Regions from separate parts of the Micromonospora sp. SD12 genome, predicted to be linked through region 3. Evidence: riboswitches for the same ligand, from Rfam matches in the RefSeq annotation. Region 3 holds a riboswitch; each other region holds the start of a gene.
The links. Region 3 has a riboswitch for cyclic di-AMP ahead of ACTMS2_RS09425 (coiled-coil domain-containing protein). Riboswitches for the same ligand answer to the same signal wherever they lie in the genome.
Positions count from the first base shown of each region.

Region 1: it holds a riboswitch for cyclic di-AMP, as region 3 does, so the genes downstream of both, ACTMS2_RS06760 (coiled-coil domain-containing protein) here and ACTMS2_RS09425 (coiled-coil domain-containing protein) in region 3, are expected to answer to the same signal.
Region 2: it holds a riboswitch for cyclic di-AMP, as region 3 does, so the genes downstream of both, ACTMS2_RS17580 (C39 family peptidase) here and ACTMS2_RS09425 (coiled-coil domain-containing protein) in region 3, are expected to answer to the same signal.

Region 1 covers NZ_JBQHDF010000002.1:637,683-642,767, reverse strand. The annotation lists gene ACTMS2_RS06765 (carbonic anhydrase) at 182-928, shown strand; gene ACTMS2_RS06760 (coiled-coil domain-containing protein) at 1,050-2,066, opposite strand; cyclic di-AMP (ydaO/yuaA leader) riboswitch at 2,070-2,201, opposite strand; gene ACTMS2_RS06755 (YibE/F family protein) at 2,368-3,717, opposite strand; gene ACTMS2_RS06750 (hypothetical protein) at 4,108-4,719, shown strand; gene ACTMS2_RS06745 (DUF305 domain-containing protein) at 4,802-5,085, shown strand, end outside.
Region 2 covers NZ_JBQHDF010000008.1:77,766-82,850, reverse strand. The annotation lists gene ACTMS2_RS17590 (CDP-glycerol glycerophosphotransferase family protein) at 1-445, shown strand, start outside; gene ACTMS2_RS17585 (alpha/beta fold hydrolase) at 465-1,208, opposite strand; gene ACTMS2_RS17580 (C39 family peptidase) at 1,314-2,165, opposite strand; cyclic di-AMP (ydaO/yuaA leader) riboswitch at 2,396-2,536, opposite strand; gene ACTMS2_RS17575 (acyltransferase family protein) at 2,891-4,120, opposite strand; gene ACTMS2_RS17570 (polysaccharide pyruvyl transferase family protein) at 4,430-5,085, shown strand, end outside.
Region 3 covers NZ_JBQHDF010000003.1:527,350-532,434, reverse strand. The annotation lists gene ACTMS2_RS09435 (1-phosphofructokinase family hexose kinase) at 1-561, opposite strand, end outside; gene ACTMS2_RS09430 (SRPBCC family protein) at 736-1,215, shown strand; gene ACTMS2_RS09425 (coiled-coil domain-containing protein) at 1,248-2,327, opposite strand; cyclic di-AMP (ydaO/yuaA leader) riboswitch at 2,341-2,472, opposite strand; gene ACTMS2_RS09420 (cation diffusion facilitator family transporter) at 2,626-3,543, opposite strand; gene ACTMS2_RS09415 (HelD family protein) at 3,621-5,085, opposite strand, start outside.

The DNA.
Region 1 (5,085 bases), on a different contig from region 3:
TGGCCGACGCGCGAGCGCGTGAACCGCCGGCCGGCTGGCGTAATGAGCGCGCCGACGAACATATGAAATGGATATCACGCATACCTTGACGTACCTTGCAGTGCGTGTGACCGTGGTGGCAGCCCGCGTCCAGCGTCGGCCCGGGTGACCAGGCCGTTCACGTCAGGGAGCGAGGTGTGGGATGAGTCGTCCCGGATCGCCAGGCAGTCAACCGGGCCCGGAGCGGACGCTTTCGGTGTCGACCACGGGCACCGCCCCGGCCGACGCCGGCACCGCCCCGGTCGTCCCCGGGAGTCCCGAGCAGGCGCTCGCCGAGCTGCACGCGGGCAACCGGCGGTTCGTGACCGGCGCGCCGCGCCACCCCAACCAGGACGCCGGGCACCGCGCCGCGGTCGCCGACGGGCAGCACCCCTTCGCGGTGATCGTCGGCTGCTCCGACTCCCGCCTCGCGGCCGAGATCATCTTCGACCGTGGCCTGGGTGACCTCTTCGTGGTCCGCACCGCCGGGCACACCATCGGCCCCGAGGTGCTGGGCAGCGTCGAGTACGCCGTCACCGTCCTGGGCACGCCCCTGGTGGTGGTGCTCGGGCACGACTCCTGCGGGGCCGTCCAGGCGGCGCGCGCGGCGGACGCCACCGGCACCTCGCCGGTCGGACATCTCTGCGCCGTGGTGGACGCCGTGGTGCCCAGTCTGCGGCGGGCCGCCGCCGAGGGCGTGGAGGACATCGACGGGATCGTCGACATCCACATCGCGCACACCGTCGAGGCGATGCTGGACCGTTCCGCCGTCCTTGCCGCGGAGGTGGCCGCCGGCCGCTGCGGGGTGGTCGGCATGTCGTACCGGCTGACCGCCGGCGAGGTGCGGACGGTGGCCGCCGTGCCCGCCCGTACGGTCGACGCGCCGGAGCCGGCCGCCAGCGCCGCCTGATCCTCCCGCCGACCCGTCCCGACCGGTCGTCGTCGGGCCGCACGACGACACAGGGCCGCTCCCGCGTCCGGCGGGGGCGGCCCTGTGTCGGTCCCGGCTTCGCCGGCCCGTGGGCGGGCGGCTAGAGCAGTGACACGTGCACGTGGTCGGTGTGGTTCGACGGGCCGCTGTAGGAACTCCAGCCCGTCGCCGGGAACCAGATCTGCCGGTTCCAGATCACGTAGTAGATGCCGAGCCGGTCGGCGTTGCGGACCAGGAACGCGGTCAGGTTGTTGCCGTACATGTAGGTGTCGTCGTTGTGCCAGGGAGAGAAGCCGCTCCTCTGCAACGACCAGTCGCAGGCCCGGCCCTTCGGATGCTCGTACGGCCCGCCGGAGCGGTAACAGCCGACGAACCGGTTGAAGCCGACCCGCTTGACCTCCTTGTACATGTGCAGCGTGCGCGCGGTGATGCAGCCGGAGGTGGTGGGGTCGTCCTCGGTGCACCCCAGGGGCTTCCAGTCGCCGTCGGCCGTACGTCCCGGCGCGATCTTCGCCACCGGCGAGGTGGCGACCACCTTGCCACTGGTCAGACCCCTGCCGCCGACCAGCGCGAGTGCCTTCTCCGCCTCCCGCTTGCCGCGCGCCATCTCGTTCGTCAGCTTCTGCTGCTCGCGGACCTCGGCGTCGAGCGCCAGCTTCGCCTGCTCGGCGCGGTTCTTGACCGCGTTCACCTCGGCGAGCTTCTTGGAGTTGACCAGGTTCAGCTCGTCGAGGGCGGCGGCACGCTTGACGAACGAGTCGGGGCTGGCGGTGTCCAGCAGCATCGACACCGCGCCGATCCGTCCCGTCCGGTAGGACTGGGCGGCGATCTGACTGACCTGCGGCGCCAGCGCGTTCAGCTCGGCCTGTGCCCGGTTGACCTCCAGAGCCAGTTCGAGCTGGCGCTTCTTCGACTTCTCCAGCTTCGCCTTGGCCTGCACATAGGACCGGTTGCGGGCCTCGATCAGGTCGTCGAGCAGCTTGGGCTCGTCGTCGCCGTGGCCGGAGGGCTTGGGTGGGGTGGGCGCGGCCACCGCCGGGAGAGGCCCGGCGAAGACCGCCAGGGCGGCGAGTACGGCCACCACGGGCGTCAACCAGCGGCGTAGGGGTGCCGTCACAGTTTTCCCTTCCGTCGACCGCCGACCGGGTTAGCTGACGGGTTCGGGGCGGAAGTGGCCCCTACCGCTGTCGCGGATTCACCCCACGTGCCTGGGTCCCCGGCTCGCCTGGCGGCGATTGGGCGGCGGCACCGCAGGCGCCGCTGCGCGCCTTCGGCGGTGACCGGCAGCGAGGTTACCCGAGAGCACTCCCGGGGATCTACGTCCCTAAGCCGACTAAATGCGTTATTTCGTAATGGCTGACGGTGACCAGTGACGCGTCTATCAGGGCGGGAACCATGATCCGTCACGCAGAGGAGTGTCACCATGCGGTGTCCGTTCTCCTGTTCTGGTCGGGCCATCCGGCGGGGGCGGCGGACGGCGTGTCTCCGCGCGGTCCGCTGAGCGCCTCCAGCGCCTCGGACCGGTCGGCCGCCGGCCGGGGCGTCGGCGCGGGCGCGGCGGCCTCGCGGTCGGTGGGCTCCCCGGCCCGCCGGCCCGCCGTGGTCACCAGGGCCGCCAGGCCGGTGGTCAGCGGCACGGCGGCGATCAGCCCCAGGGTGGCGACCGCGCTGCGGACGATCTCCTGGGCGAGGAACTCGCTGGTGAGAAGCTGGGTCACCGCCCGCGAGTCGGCGGTGAGCAGGAGCAGCACCGGCAGCGAGGCGCCGGCGTACGCCAGCACGATCGTGTTCACCGTCGAGGCGATGTGCGCCCGCCCGACCCGGGTCGCCGCCCGGTAGAGCTGCCTGCGGGACAGTCCCGGGTTGGCGTGCGCCAGTTCGGTGACGGTGGCGGCCTGGGTGACCGTGACGTCGTCGAGCACCCCGAGGGAGCCGATGATGATGCCGGCCAGCAGCAGCCCGTGCAGGTCGACGTCGGCCTGGTACATCGACAGCGTGGTGGCGTCCTCGGAGCCGAAGCCGGTCAGGTGGGCCGCGGCGGTGGCGATGGTGCCGAGGACGCCGGTCAGCACCAGGCTGCCCAACGTGCCGAGTACGGCGACCGAGGTCTGCGCGGTCACGCCGTGGGTCAGGTAGAGCACCACGAACATGATCAGGGCGGCGCCGACGACCGCGACCAGGAGCGGTGGGCTCCCGGCGCTGATGCCGGGCAGCACGAAGGTCAGCAGGATGGCGAAGCTCGCCGCCAGGCCGGCCAGCGCGGCCAGCCCCCGCCACCGCCCGAAGGCGACGATCGCGGCCGCGAAGAGCGCCACCAGCCAGACCAGCGGCTTGCCGCGCTGGTGCTCCGCGATGTTGTAGGAGCTGGCCGTGGGATCGGCGGGGTCGATGAGCTCGACCAGGATGATCTCGTCGTCCACGGCGACGGTCGGCGCACCGGGGCCGGCCGGGACCGGCGTCTGGACCTGCTGGCCGGCGTCGGGGCCGTCCTCGACCCGTACGGTGACGGTGCCGCAGGGGCCCCGCGGGGCGTCGGGGCTGCCCTCCGGCACCTCCGGGGCCGGCGGGCACGGCTCCGTCACCACCCGGGTCACGGTGCCGTGGTAGCGGGGCGGCTCGGTGCCGGCCGCGGGGTCGGGCGCGTCCCACGGCCACAGCACCAGGGCGGCGATCAGCGTGGCGACGAAGAGGGGCACCACCGTCGCGACGAGGATCCGCCGCACCCTGGGCGGGGCGGACGGAGCGGGACGGGTGTGATCGGCGCCCAACGTGTGTCTCCCAACGAGTCCAGGGCGGGGTACGGGCCGGCGGGCCGGTCGGTTCAGCGTCGCCACGGGGGTGGGGCGGGGAACCGCCTCCACGTGGCGGTGTGGTCACGTGCCGTGGTCGTCGGCTCCCGTCCGGCGACGGGTGGTCGGCGCCGTCGCCCGGTGGGGGGCGCGGGGCGGGTGGTGCGGAGTCCGGAGGGCCACCGGCCGAATGGTAGCCACCCCGGCATCGGGGGCGCAGGTCGTGTGGGTGGTGTCGCGACGCGACCTTCGCCGCACAGGTCCGGCCCGCCCACACGCGTGACCTACGCGCGCCCGGCCCGCACACGTGCGGAGGCCCGCCGCGGGTGCTACCCGTGCGGAACGGGTCGACGCGCTAGCGTGACGGATGTGTGGACGACGGTGACGGCGGCGCGGGGCGCGCGGCTCCTGCTGCTCGTCGGCACGCTGCTCGGGTTGGCCGCGATGCACACGATCGGCCACGACTCGCACCAGACCGGTCATTCCGCGAACCCGTCGGCGCACATCGCCGTCGCGCCCGTCCCGCACGCCGTCCTCGCGCCGGTCCGGCACGCAGCCGTCCCGCCCGTCCCGCATGCCGCTGTCGCGCTCGTCGCGTACGTGCCGCACGCCGCCCTCGCGTCCATCGCCTCCGCCGCGCCCGCCGCGCCCGCGCTCGTGCCGCCTTCGCGGGACGTCGCCGCTCCGCACGCCGTCGGGGCGGCCCTCCAGGCCGTGGTGGGCTGTCCCGGGGGCTGCGCCTCCGAGGAACTGCTGCCTGCGGGCGGCGGCACGGGGGGAGGGCTGCCCGGGTGGGGCGTGTGCCTGGCCGTGCTGGGCGCGTTCGCGGCCACGCTGCTGCTGGCGGCGCTGCTGTCGGTCCGCGTACGCGCCGTCGGCCCGACCGGGGGCGGTTCGGTCGGCGCCTTCCCGCCGCCCCGGGCCCCGCCGCCCCGGCCGGTCGGTCTGCGGCTCGCCACGGTCTCGGTGCTGCGCAGGTAGGACGCGTTCGACGCGGGTGCGGCTGCACGCCGTTCCGCGTCCTCGTCGTGCCGCGTACGTTCCGACACCGAAAGGGTCCACCATGACCACTCGTACCCTCGCGCGCCGTGCCGCCCTGGCCGGCGTCGCCGTCACCACCGCCCTCGCCCTCGCCGCCTGCGGCGGCGACGACCACTCGTCGCCGGGCGCGGGGCACGGCACCCCCGGCACCGGCGGGCCGGCGGCCACCGCCACCGGTGCGGCCGCGTTCGGCGACGCCGACGCGATGTTCGCCCAGATGATGATTCCGCACCACCGGCAGGCGGTGGAGATGGCCGACCTGGCGCCGACGCGGGCGGCGGACCCGGAGGTCAAGCGGCTCGCCGT
Region 2 (5,085 bases), on a different contig from region 3:
CGTCTTCGGCGCCGCCGCCAGCCGGGAGCTGACCCTGACCGAGTGCGTGAACCGCTCGGACGCGTTGATCTCCGACGTGTCCGGGGTGATCTCCGACTACCTCTACTCCGGCAAGCCGTACGCGGTGACCGACATGGTGGGCTCCGGCGACCGGTTCTGCGAGCAGTTCCCGCTCGCCGGATCGGGCTACGTGCTGCGGCGCGACATGTCCAACGCGGACGAGGTGCTGACCGCGCTGCTGGACACCGATCCGCTGGCCTCCGCCCGCTGGGTCACCCGGAGCCGCTACCTGGGCGACTTCCCCGCCGAGTCGTACGCCGAGGCGTTCCTGACGGCCGCGCGGCGGCAGCTCGACGAGGGCTGGAACCCGCCGGCCCCGCGTACCGCCGGCGGGCCCGGCCTGCCGGTCGACCCGGACGAGGCGACGCTCTCCCCCGCCACCTGACCCGCCCCGGCGGGGACGGTCAGCGGTACGGCTCGACGAGGTCCAGGACCGTCCCGGGGGCCTCCACGTGGGCGTTGTGCCCGAGGCCGGGCAGGGTGGCGACCGGCACGCCCAGCTCCTTGAGCTGAGCGTCGGTGACCATGGGGTCGTGCTCGCCACGGGCCAGCAGCACCGGCACGTCGGTCGCCGCCAGCAGCGCGGGCAGCTCCGGCTCGCCCACGTCGAACGCGGCGGGGTCCATCGCCAGCCGCCAGCGGCCGTCGACCTGCCGCAGCCCGGCCTCCACGACGGGATGGTCCGGTGCGAAGAGCCCGGTCAGGCCGGCCACCCGCAGGTAGCGGCGGGCCGCCTCGTCCCGGCTCGCGAACCAGGTCACCGGACGGGCCGCCAGCTCACCCGCCTTCGCCAGCTCGGCCGGCGACCAGACCGCCTTGATGCCGACGCCGACCACGGCCTCGACCGGAACCCCGGCGCCGCGGGCGGCGAGCGCCAGCCCGACCACCCCGCCGAGGGAGTGCCCCAGCACGACGAGCCGGTCGCCCGCCGTCAGCCCGGCGGCGATCCGCCCGGCCAGCCCCGCGAACGAGTACTCCGGCAGCGGCGGCGACCAGCCGTGGCCGGCGAGGTCCGGCGCCAGCCACCGTCCCGCCCAGCGACGCTCCAGCAGCGACGCGCAGGGCAGCCACACGTCGCCGGTCGCACCCATGCCGTGCAGCAGCAGAAGCACGCGCCGGCCGTCGCGGTCACCCGATTCATCGACCATGCCGCGCAGTCTGTCACCGACCGGGGCGCCGGGCGAGGGCCGTGACCCGGACACGACAGCGGGCGCCGGCCCCCGGGGTGGGGGGCCGACGCCCGTCGGGATCGCTCAGGCGGAGTAGCCGCGGGTGGCAGCCCAGTTCGCCAGGGCGATGGTGCTCATCCAGTACGACGCGGTCGCCGGGTTCGCCGAGTCGGCGATCTTCACGAGCCGTCCCTCGTCCTGGTAGCCGACCACGGCGATGTAGTGGCCGCCGGGGAACGAGTGCCAGCCGCCGTCGGTGTCCGTGGCGCTTCCCGCGACGTTCACCACGACGCCCCGCCCGTCACCGATGGCCGCGACGACGTCGGCCTGGAGCCGGTCCATCTGCGCCGGGGTGGCGGCGCCGCCGGGGATCATCCGGGTCCGGTACGGCTCGCCCTTCACCGTCGCGTTCAGCACGCGGGTGGTGTCCTGGGCCGAGTCGGTGCCCATCTGGTCGGTGCCCAGCTGGGCACCGAGGGCGTCCTGGCTGCGCGCGATGCCGGCGGCGCTGAGGGCGTGCCGGACGGCCGCCGGACCGCAGTTGTAGAACGTGGTCTGGGCCTGGTAGTCGTAGTCCAGGCTCTTCGCGGCCGGGGGCTTCGGCGGCTCCGGCTTGCGCGTCAGGTCCGGGTCCGGGGCGGTGCTGGTGGCGCTGGCCGAGGGGGCGGCGGTGGCGGTGGCGGTGGCCGGGGCCGCGCTGGACGGGGCCGTCGCGATCCGGGCCTGGCCGCGCGAGGCCGCGGTGTCCTCGCGTGGCTCGCTCGCGGCGACCGGGGCCTGCGCGGCGGCGGGGGCCTCGTCGGCTCCGGCCAGCAGCGCGCCCGTGCCCGACGCCAGCACGAGCGCCGCGGCGGACGCGGCGGCCAACTGGTACGAACGCTCGGACGTGAGGCGACGTAGCTGTCGCCTGAGGTGGTGCTTCACGATTTCCTCCACGGGCTCGGGGGGCGAGCGGCCGGCGGTCCGCGCCGAGGGCAGGGCGGACCGACCGCGCGGACGGGCGTCCGTGCGGGTCGTGGGCCACTCAGGGAATGCGCCCGGGATGCCGGGCGACGGACGGTGACCGGTCGGTCAGCTCGCGACCTGCGAAGGGGCGAGCGCGGGCACCGCGGCGCCGTGGAGACGGCGGAACAACCGAGGGGTGGGTGGGTGCTGCACGGGGATGGAACTCCTTCCGACGCCGCCGACCGGGTTAGCTGACGGATTCGGGCGGGAAGAACGCCCTACCACAGGCCTGCGGCCCACGGATTCACCCCACGAAGCACTGGGTCCCCGGCTCGTCGTTCACGATTAGGCGGGTCGGTGCGGCGTCGCCTCTGGACGATCGGGTACCGCACCGGACGCGCCGACATTACTGGCCGGTCCGCCCCCTGCCAACCCCACCCCACCTGCTTAAACCTTGATGGGGACGCAATTTTTGCGGGCACCTCACCACTGACGTGACTCAATGGGACGACCGTTTCTGCCGGCGCCCGAGGGTGACAACGGGACGAGTGGCGGGCATCGACCCCGAAACCCCGGCGGGAAACGACCCGGCCGCGCCCGATGACCGGTTCGGCGTCGCGGTGACCGGCGTCACGGAAACGGTCGGGCTTTCTCGACGGGTGGGATTCCGCCCCGGGGCGCTGGCCGCGCGGGCGGGTCGGCCCGCGCCGGGGCGGTCAGCGCGAGTCGACGTACGCCGCGGGGTGGTCGGCGGGCCGGGGACGCGGCACGGCGTCGCCCCGCTGCCCCGGCGGCGGCCCGGAGGCGCCGGGGTCCTTCCCGCCGTCGTCCCCGTCCCGCGGCGTCGGGCGGGCCGCCCTGCGCGGGGTGAGCAGCCGCATCATGGGCGTCTCGACGAAGCGGTGCAGCAGGGCGGCCAGGGCCAGGTTGACCAGCAGGAAGCCGAGCACCACCGCCAGCCCCCACCAGCCGGGGAACCCGACGCCCCAGTCGCCGGTGAACCGCAGGACGCTGATCATCACCAGGACGTGCACCAGGTAGAAGGCGAAGGAGACCTCGCCGAGCCAGACCATCGGGCGGGACCGCCACGGCGAGCGCCGCCCGCGCACGTCGGCGTCCGCCGCCGCCGCGATGACCAGGATGTACGCCACCGAGAGCAGCGCCGCCCACAGTTCGGCACGGACCCACTGCGCCGCGAGCACCCAGGTCGCCACGAAGACCAGGCTGGCCACCGGCAGGCCCGGGCCCCGCCACCGGCCGCGCCGCATCAGCTCGGCGGCGGCCACGCCCATCCAGAACTCCAGCGACCGCACCGGCGGGAAGACCTGCGTGAACCACCAGCGGCTCTCCTCCGGCACCAGGGACTGGGCCGGCCAGAGCGCCAGGATCAGCAGCGGCACCGCGACCACGACGGCCCACAGCGCCCACGGCCGGGCCCGGCGGATGAACGGCAGGGCCAACGGCAGGCAGAGGTAGAAGAAGAACTCGCAGGACAGCGACCAGCTGACCGTGTTGATGCTGTAGAAGTGGCCCGGCCGGGGGTCCCAAGCCTGGAGGAGGAAGAGGTTCTCCACCGCGACGACCCGGTCCACGGGGTCGGCGAACCAGGCCGCGACCGCCAGGGCCGCCACCCACAGCACCACGTGGCTCGGCCAGATCTTGGCCACCCGGCGGCGCCAGAACGCCCGGCGGGTGTCGCTGGGCCGGGCCGACCAGACCAGCACGAAGCCGCTGAGGATGAAGAAGAACTGCACGCCGGAGAGGCCGAGGGCGAAGGCCCAGTCCACGACGGCCTTGTGGCCGGGCTCGGCGATGATGCCCATCGTCGCGACGTGGAAACCGAAGACGAGCAGGGCGGCGACCCAGCGCAGCCCGGTCAGCGACGGCAGGCGGCTGGCCGGGGACGCGGGCCGGACGGCCGGCGCGTCGGTCGCGGTCCCCGTCATGCCGGCATCCCGAAGATCCCCAGGGTCACCAGCACGTACGTCTCCTCCTCGGCCCCGTCGGGCACCTGCGCGGGGCCCGTCGGCGGCCCACCGGTCGGCGCCGCCCCGCCGGGCACCCTACCCGGCGCCCCTGAGACTCTTTTCCGTCCCGTCCGTGAGTGTCCGTTCCGTCCCACCAGGCGGCGCGCGTTCCTCCCGCCCCTCGGTGACCGTTGCGTCCCGAACCGTGACGGGCGGCGACAGCCTCCGGATCCGCGCCGACCGGTGGCTAGTATTCCGGGACCCGGAGGCCACGAGAGGCGGGGACGGATGCACCAGCGGATCCTGATGCGGGCGAAGAAGGGCCCCTTCGACGTCTACTCCCCGGAGGAGACGCACGAACGGAACTGGATCGGCGACAACAACGGCAACCTGGTCTTCAGCCACGCCGCCCACAAGCTCCTGCGTACCGCCACCGCCGAGATCACCTCGACGGAGTTCAGGATCGACCCGCGCGACGCGGACATGATCAACGAGCGGTACGACGTCTACGTGGTGCCGCTCGCCAACGCCTTCCGGCGCAGCTACGCCCACCGCGTCGAGGTCATGACGAAGCTCATCGAGCAGCTCAAGATCCCGGTGGTGGTGCTCGGGGTGGGCGTGCAGACCGACATCCACGGCGACCGGGAGTACCTGCGCCCGATCGACGACGTCGTGACCCGCTTCGTACGGGCCGTCCTCGACCGCTCGCACAGCATCGGCGTACGGGGCGAGATCACCCGGGACTACCTGCGCACCCTGGGCTTCTCGGCCGTCGACGTGATCGGCTGCCCCTCGATGTTCCTGCACGGCGACGGCCTGCGGGTGGAGAAGCGCAAGGCCGCGCTGGCTCCGGAGGACCGGCTCGCGCTCACCGTCTCGCCCTACGTCACGTCGATGGCGGAGATCATCGCCCGTCATCACGCGCGGTACCCGAACCTGCGCTA
Region 3 (5,085 bases):
GGCGATCAGCTCCTCATGGCTGATCTTGAGGAAGAAGACGCCGCTGTCCAGCACGGCGTCGAGGTGCTCGCCGCAGAGGTCGACCACCACCCGGCTGCCGTTGGCCCCGAGGTCGGCGGCGAACCGCCGGTAGAGGTCGGCCGGGACCAGCGACGGCTCGTTCGGCCCGCTCAGCACGCTGACCGTGGCGCGCAGGCCCTCGCCGAGCGCCAGGTTGTAGAGCTCGTCCAACTCGTGCCGGCTGAGCGGCTGACCTGGCACGTCCACGATCTCCTGCCGGGAGCCCTCGCGGCGGTCGTGCACGTACCCGCCGCTGCCGGAGTCGCGTACCACGACCTTCAGGTTGACCCCCTCGCTGACGAGCAGGGGCTCCAGCACCTGGCCGATCTCGCCCCCGAGGGCGGTGCAGAGCACCACGTCGACGCCGAGCGACATCACCATCCGGGCCTGCCAGACGCCCTGCCCGCCGGGGTGCAGGTGCAGCTCCGCGGCGTCGCTGGGCTGGTCGACGGTCACCGTCAGCCGGGGCGTGGGCGCGAAGACCATCACGTGCCCGCTCATCCGTCGTACCCGTTCATGCGCCCACCCCTGACCAGTACGTGCCGTGACCATCCATCAGCTGACCGTAGTGGGCCCGCCAGCCGGACGTCCGCACTCCGGGCGGGATCGGCGCGGCGTTGCCAGGGCGCCCGGCATACGCGACGATCGGGCGACCATCGGCGGTGGGGAGACGGCGTGCTCAGGCGGAGTTCCTTCAGCTACACCGTCCAGGCGCGCTGCTCCATGGCGCGGGCCGCGGCGTTGCTCGTCGATCCGAGGAGGCAGGAGGGCCTGCATCCGCTGATCGTCCGGGTCCGGCGGGTGCCGCCCCGCCCCGGTGCCCGGGCCAGCTACGACATCACCGACCGGCTGGCCGCCGGGCCGCTACGGCTGCCGATCACCTACCGGGCCGACGTCCTGGTCGACGAGCCCGACGAGATCGTCACCGTGGCCCGGCAGTGGCCCGCCACCACGGTGCGCAACCACACCCGGCTGCGGGCGGAGCCCGACGGCGTGGTCCGCGTCGACGTGGACATCACCCTCGCCGCGCCCGCGCCGCTCTTCGGCTACGCGTTCCGCCAGGCGCGCGCCGCCCACCTCGGACTGGCCGCGCGCCTCGCTGCTGTCCTCGACGGTGCCGCACCGCAGCCGCCACCCGCCGACACGCCCCGGTGACCCGCGCCGGGCGGGGCACCGGGGCGTGGGCGTCAGTAGACCGACAGGTGCACGTGGTTGGTGTGGTCGCTGGACGGGTCGCCGTTGGCCCCGCTGTACGACTTCCACCCGCTGCTCGGCAGCCAGATCTGCCGGTACCAGATCACGTAGAGCACGGCGAGCCGGTCGGCGTTGCGCACGTAGAACGCCGCCAGGTTGTTGCCGTACGTCCGGTCACCGCCGGTGGCGTCGCCGCCGAAGCCGCCCTTCTGGGCCGCGAAGTCGCACGCCCGGCCCTTCGGGTGCTCGCCGGAGCCGCCGGGGCGGTAGCAGGAGACGTAGCGGGTGAAGCCCGCCGCCTTGGCCTGGTTGAGCGCGTGTAGCGTGCGCGGCGTGATGCAGCCGTTGGCGGGGGTGGGGTCGTTGACGCTGCACGACTCGCGCGGCCAGGAGCCGTCGGAGTTGCGTGGCGCCGCCTTCGCCGTCTTGCTGGAGGTGCCGCCCGGCGAGCCGCCCCCGCCCGCGGACTGTCGCTGTTGCTGCTTCTGGTTGGCGACCGTCAGCGCCCGTTCGGCCTGCTCCTTGCGCTTGGCCATCACGGTGACCTGCTTGCGCTGCTCCCGGATCTCGCCGTCCAGGGCGAGCTTCGTGCGCGCGGCCTCGTCCCGGGTCTGCTGGAGCTCGCGCAGGGCCCGGTCCTCCTTGGCGGCCACCGCGTCGAGGGCGGCGGCGCGGTCCATGAAGCCGTCCGGCGAGCCGCTGTTGAGCAGGGCGGACGCCACGCTGAGCCGGCCGGTGCGGTAGGCGGCCCCCGCGATCTCGCCGACCTTGGCGCTGCGCGCCGTCAGCTCGACCTCGGTGGTCTTGAGCTGGGCGGCGAGCTGCTGCTGCCGTTTGGCCGACGTGGCGAGGGCGCGCTTGGCGTCGAGGTAGCCCTTGCTGGCGGCCTCGAGTTGGGCCCGCAGGGCGGGCGTGCCGCCCTCCTCGTCCTGGCCGGGGGCGGCGGCGAGCAGGCCGGCGCGGGTGGCGGCCGCCGCCGGGGCGGCGGTGACCGGGGCCACCGCGGCGCCGAGGGCGAGCATCGTGGTGATCAGGGCCGCCGTCCGGGCGGCACGTCGTCGTACAGGTGCCATCACTGGCATACACGTGTCCTTCCGTCAGCCGCCGACCGGGTTAGCTGACGGGTTCGGGACGGAAGATCCCTACCGCTGACGCGGATGCACCCCACGAACATGGTTCCCCGGTTCGCCCCGCCGGGCGATTAGGCGGCGGCCACCGCCGGCACCGGTGGGTGCCGCCTGGCGGAGGCCGAAGCCGAGCCTACCGGTGCCGGTGTGACTGCTGCAGCGCAGGTGACGCACGGTGCATGTCCACTAACAGTCAAATCCGGCATAAGGCAACAATACTCTCCCAGATTTAAGGTTGTCCTCATTACCACTCGACCGCCCCGCAAGCCCCTGGCGACGCTCCCGGCTCGATCTGCAACGTGGCGTGCTCGATCTGGAAGTCGTCGTGCAGGGCGGCCCGGGCGGCGCCCAGCACCGCGCCGACCTCCGCGTCGGGTGTCATGGTCAGGTGCGCCGAGGCCACCTCCATCCCGGAGGTCAGCGTCCAGACGTGCAGGTCGTGCACCTCGGCGACGCCGGGCACGGCGGCCAGCCGGTCGTGCACGGCCGTGACCTGGAGGTGCTCCGGCGCGGCCTGGACCAGGATGCGCAGCGCCGCCCGCCCGAGCCGCCAGGTGCGCGGCAGGATGAACAGCCCGATCGCGACGGCCACCAGCGGGTCGGCCCACCACCAGCCGGTGGTGGTGATCAGCAGGGCCGCCGCGATCACGCCGAGTGACCCCAGCAGGTCGCCGAGGACCTCCAGGTACGCGCCGTGGACGTTGATGCTCTCCTTCGCCCCCGAGCGCAGCAGGGCGAAGGCGCCGATGTTGGCGAGCAGGCCGAGTACGGCGACCACCAGCATCGGGCCGGCCAGCACCTCCGGCGGGTCGCCGAAGCGGCGTACCGCCTCGATCACGACGTAGACCGCGACGCCGGAGAGCAGCACGGCGTTGGCCAGGGCGGCGAGCACCTCCAGCCGGTAGAGGCCGAACGTGCGCTGCGGATCGCCGCCCGCCCGCCGGGTCGCCGAGATCGCGGCGAGCGCCATGCCGATGCCGAGCACGTCGGTGAACATGTGCCCGGCGTCGCTGAGCAGGGCCAGCGAGCCTGTCCGGAAGGCGGCCACCGCCTCCACCACCATCAGGCCGGCGAGCAGACCGAACGCCGCCCAGAGGCGGCCCCGGTGGCGGTGTGCGGCGTTCGCCACCGACCCGTGGTGGTGGTCATGACCTGCGCCCACGCGCCCATCCTCCCTCTGGGGGTCCGGATTCGCGTTCAATTTATGCTCACATCGCTATGTATGCAAGTAACGGATCCTCAGCCGGTCGGGTCGACGGTGGTCAGCCGCTGGGTGGCCCGGGACAGCGCCACGTAGAGCGTCCGTACGCCCGACCCCGGGTCGGCCCGGATCTCGCTCGGGGCGACGAGGACGACCCCGTCGTACTCCATGCCCTTGGCCTCCAGGCTGGTCACCACCTGAAGGCGCGGCGCGGCCAGGCCGGCCAGCCAGCCGGCGACCTCGTCGCGGCGGGGCACGGGCGTGATCACGCCGACCGTGCCCTCGACCTCGGCGAGCAGCGCCGTGGTCGCCGCCGTGGCGGCTGTCTCCAGCTCCGCCGGCGGCACCACCAGCGCGACCGGGTCGACGCCGGTGGACCGCACCGCCCTGGGCAGCGGGAGGTCCGGATGCAGCCGGCGGATCTCGGCCGCCGCCACCGCGAAGATCTCCGCCGAGTTGCGGTAGTTGGTGGTGAGGGTGAAGTGGTGCCGCTTGCGCCGGCCCAACGCCTGGTCCCGGGCCCGGGTCAGCTCCTCCGCCTCGCCCGTCCACGCCGTCTGGGCCGGGTCGCCCACCACGGTCCAGGAGGCCAACCGGCCGCGCCGGCCGATCATGCGCCACTGCATCGGCGAGACGTCCTGCGACTCGTCGACCACCACGTGCGCGTACTCCCGGTAGTCCTCCGGGCGTTCCCGGGCCGCCTCGCGGGCGGCGCGCTGCCGGTCGGCGAAGGTGCTCAGCTCGCGGACGCCGCCGGCCAGCTGGAACGGGTCCCGCTTCGCCCGGGCGGGCTTCATCGGCTTGCCGAGCAGGGCGTCCAGCTCGTCGAGCAGCGCGATGTCGGCGATCGTCAGCCCGGCGGTGTCGAGGCTGCGGTACGCGTCGGCCAGCAGCCGGATCTCGGCGCGGGACAGGATGCCGGCGGCGTAGCGGTGCAACCGGTCCGGGCGGGCCAGCCAGCCCAGCACGTGCCGGGGGTGCAGCCGGGGCCACCACGCCTTGAGGAACTCCCGGAACTCCGGCCGCTCGGCGATCTCGTCCTCGAACGCGCGCTGCTCGGGCAGCCGGCCGACGCCCAACCTGCGGGCCTGCGCCCAGAGCGCCGCGAAGACCCCGTCGAAGCCGGCCCGGCGCACCTCGTTGCGCCGGGCGCCGCGAGGCATCGCCCGGTCCCGGATGCCGTCCAGCTCGCGGCGCTCCAGCCGGAGCAGCGCGCCCCGGTAGAGCAGGCGCAGCTCGGTCGGGCCGTCCGGCACCGCGTCCCGGACCGCCCGCTCCAGCACCCGTCGCATCCGCAGGGAGCCCTTGACCGCCGCCACGGCCGGTCCATCGGTACGGGTGGCCGTCATGCCCGCGAAGAGCGTGCCCAGCGAGTGCAGGGTGGCGGTGTCCTCGCCGAGCGAGGGCAGCACCGAGGCGATGTACTCGACGAAGACCGAGGACGGGCCCACCACCAGGATGCCGCCACCGGCGAACCGGCTGCGGTCGGAATAGAGCAGGTAC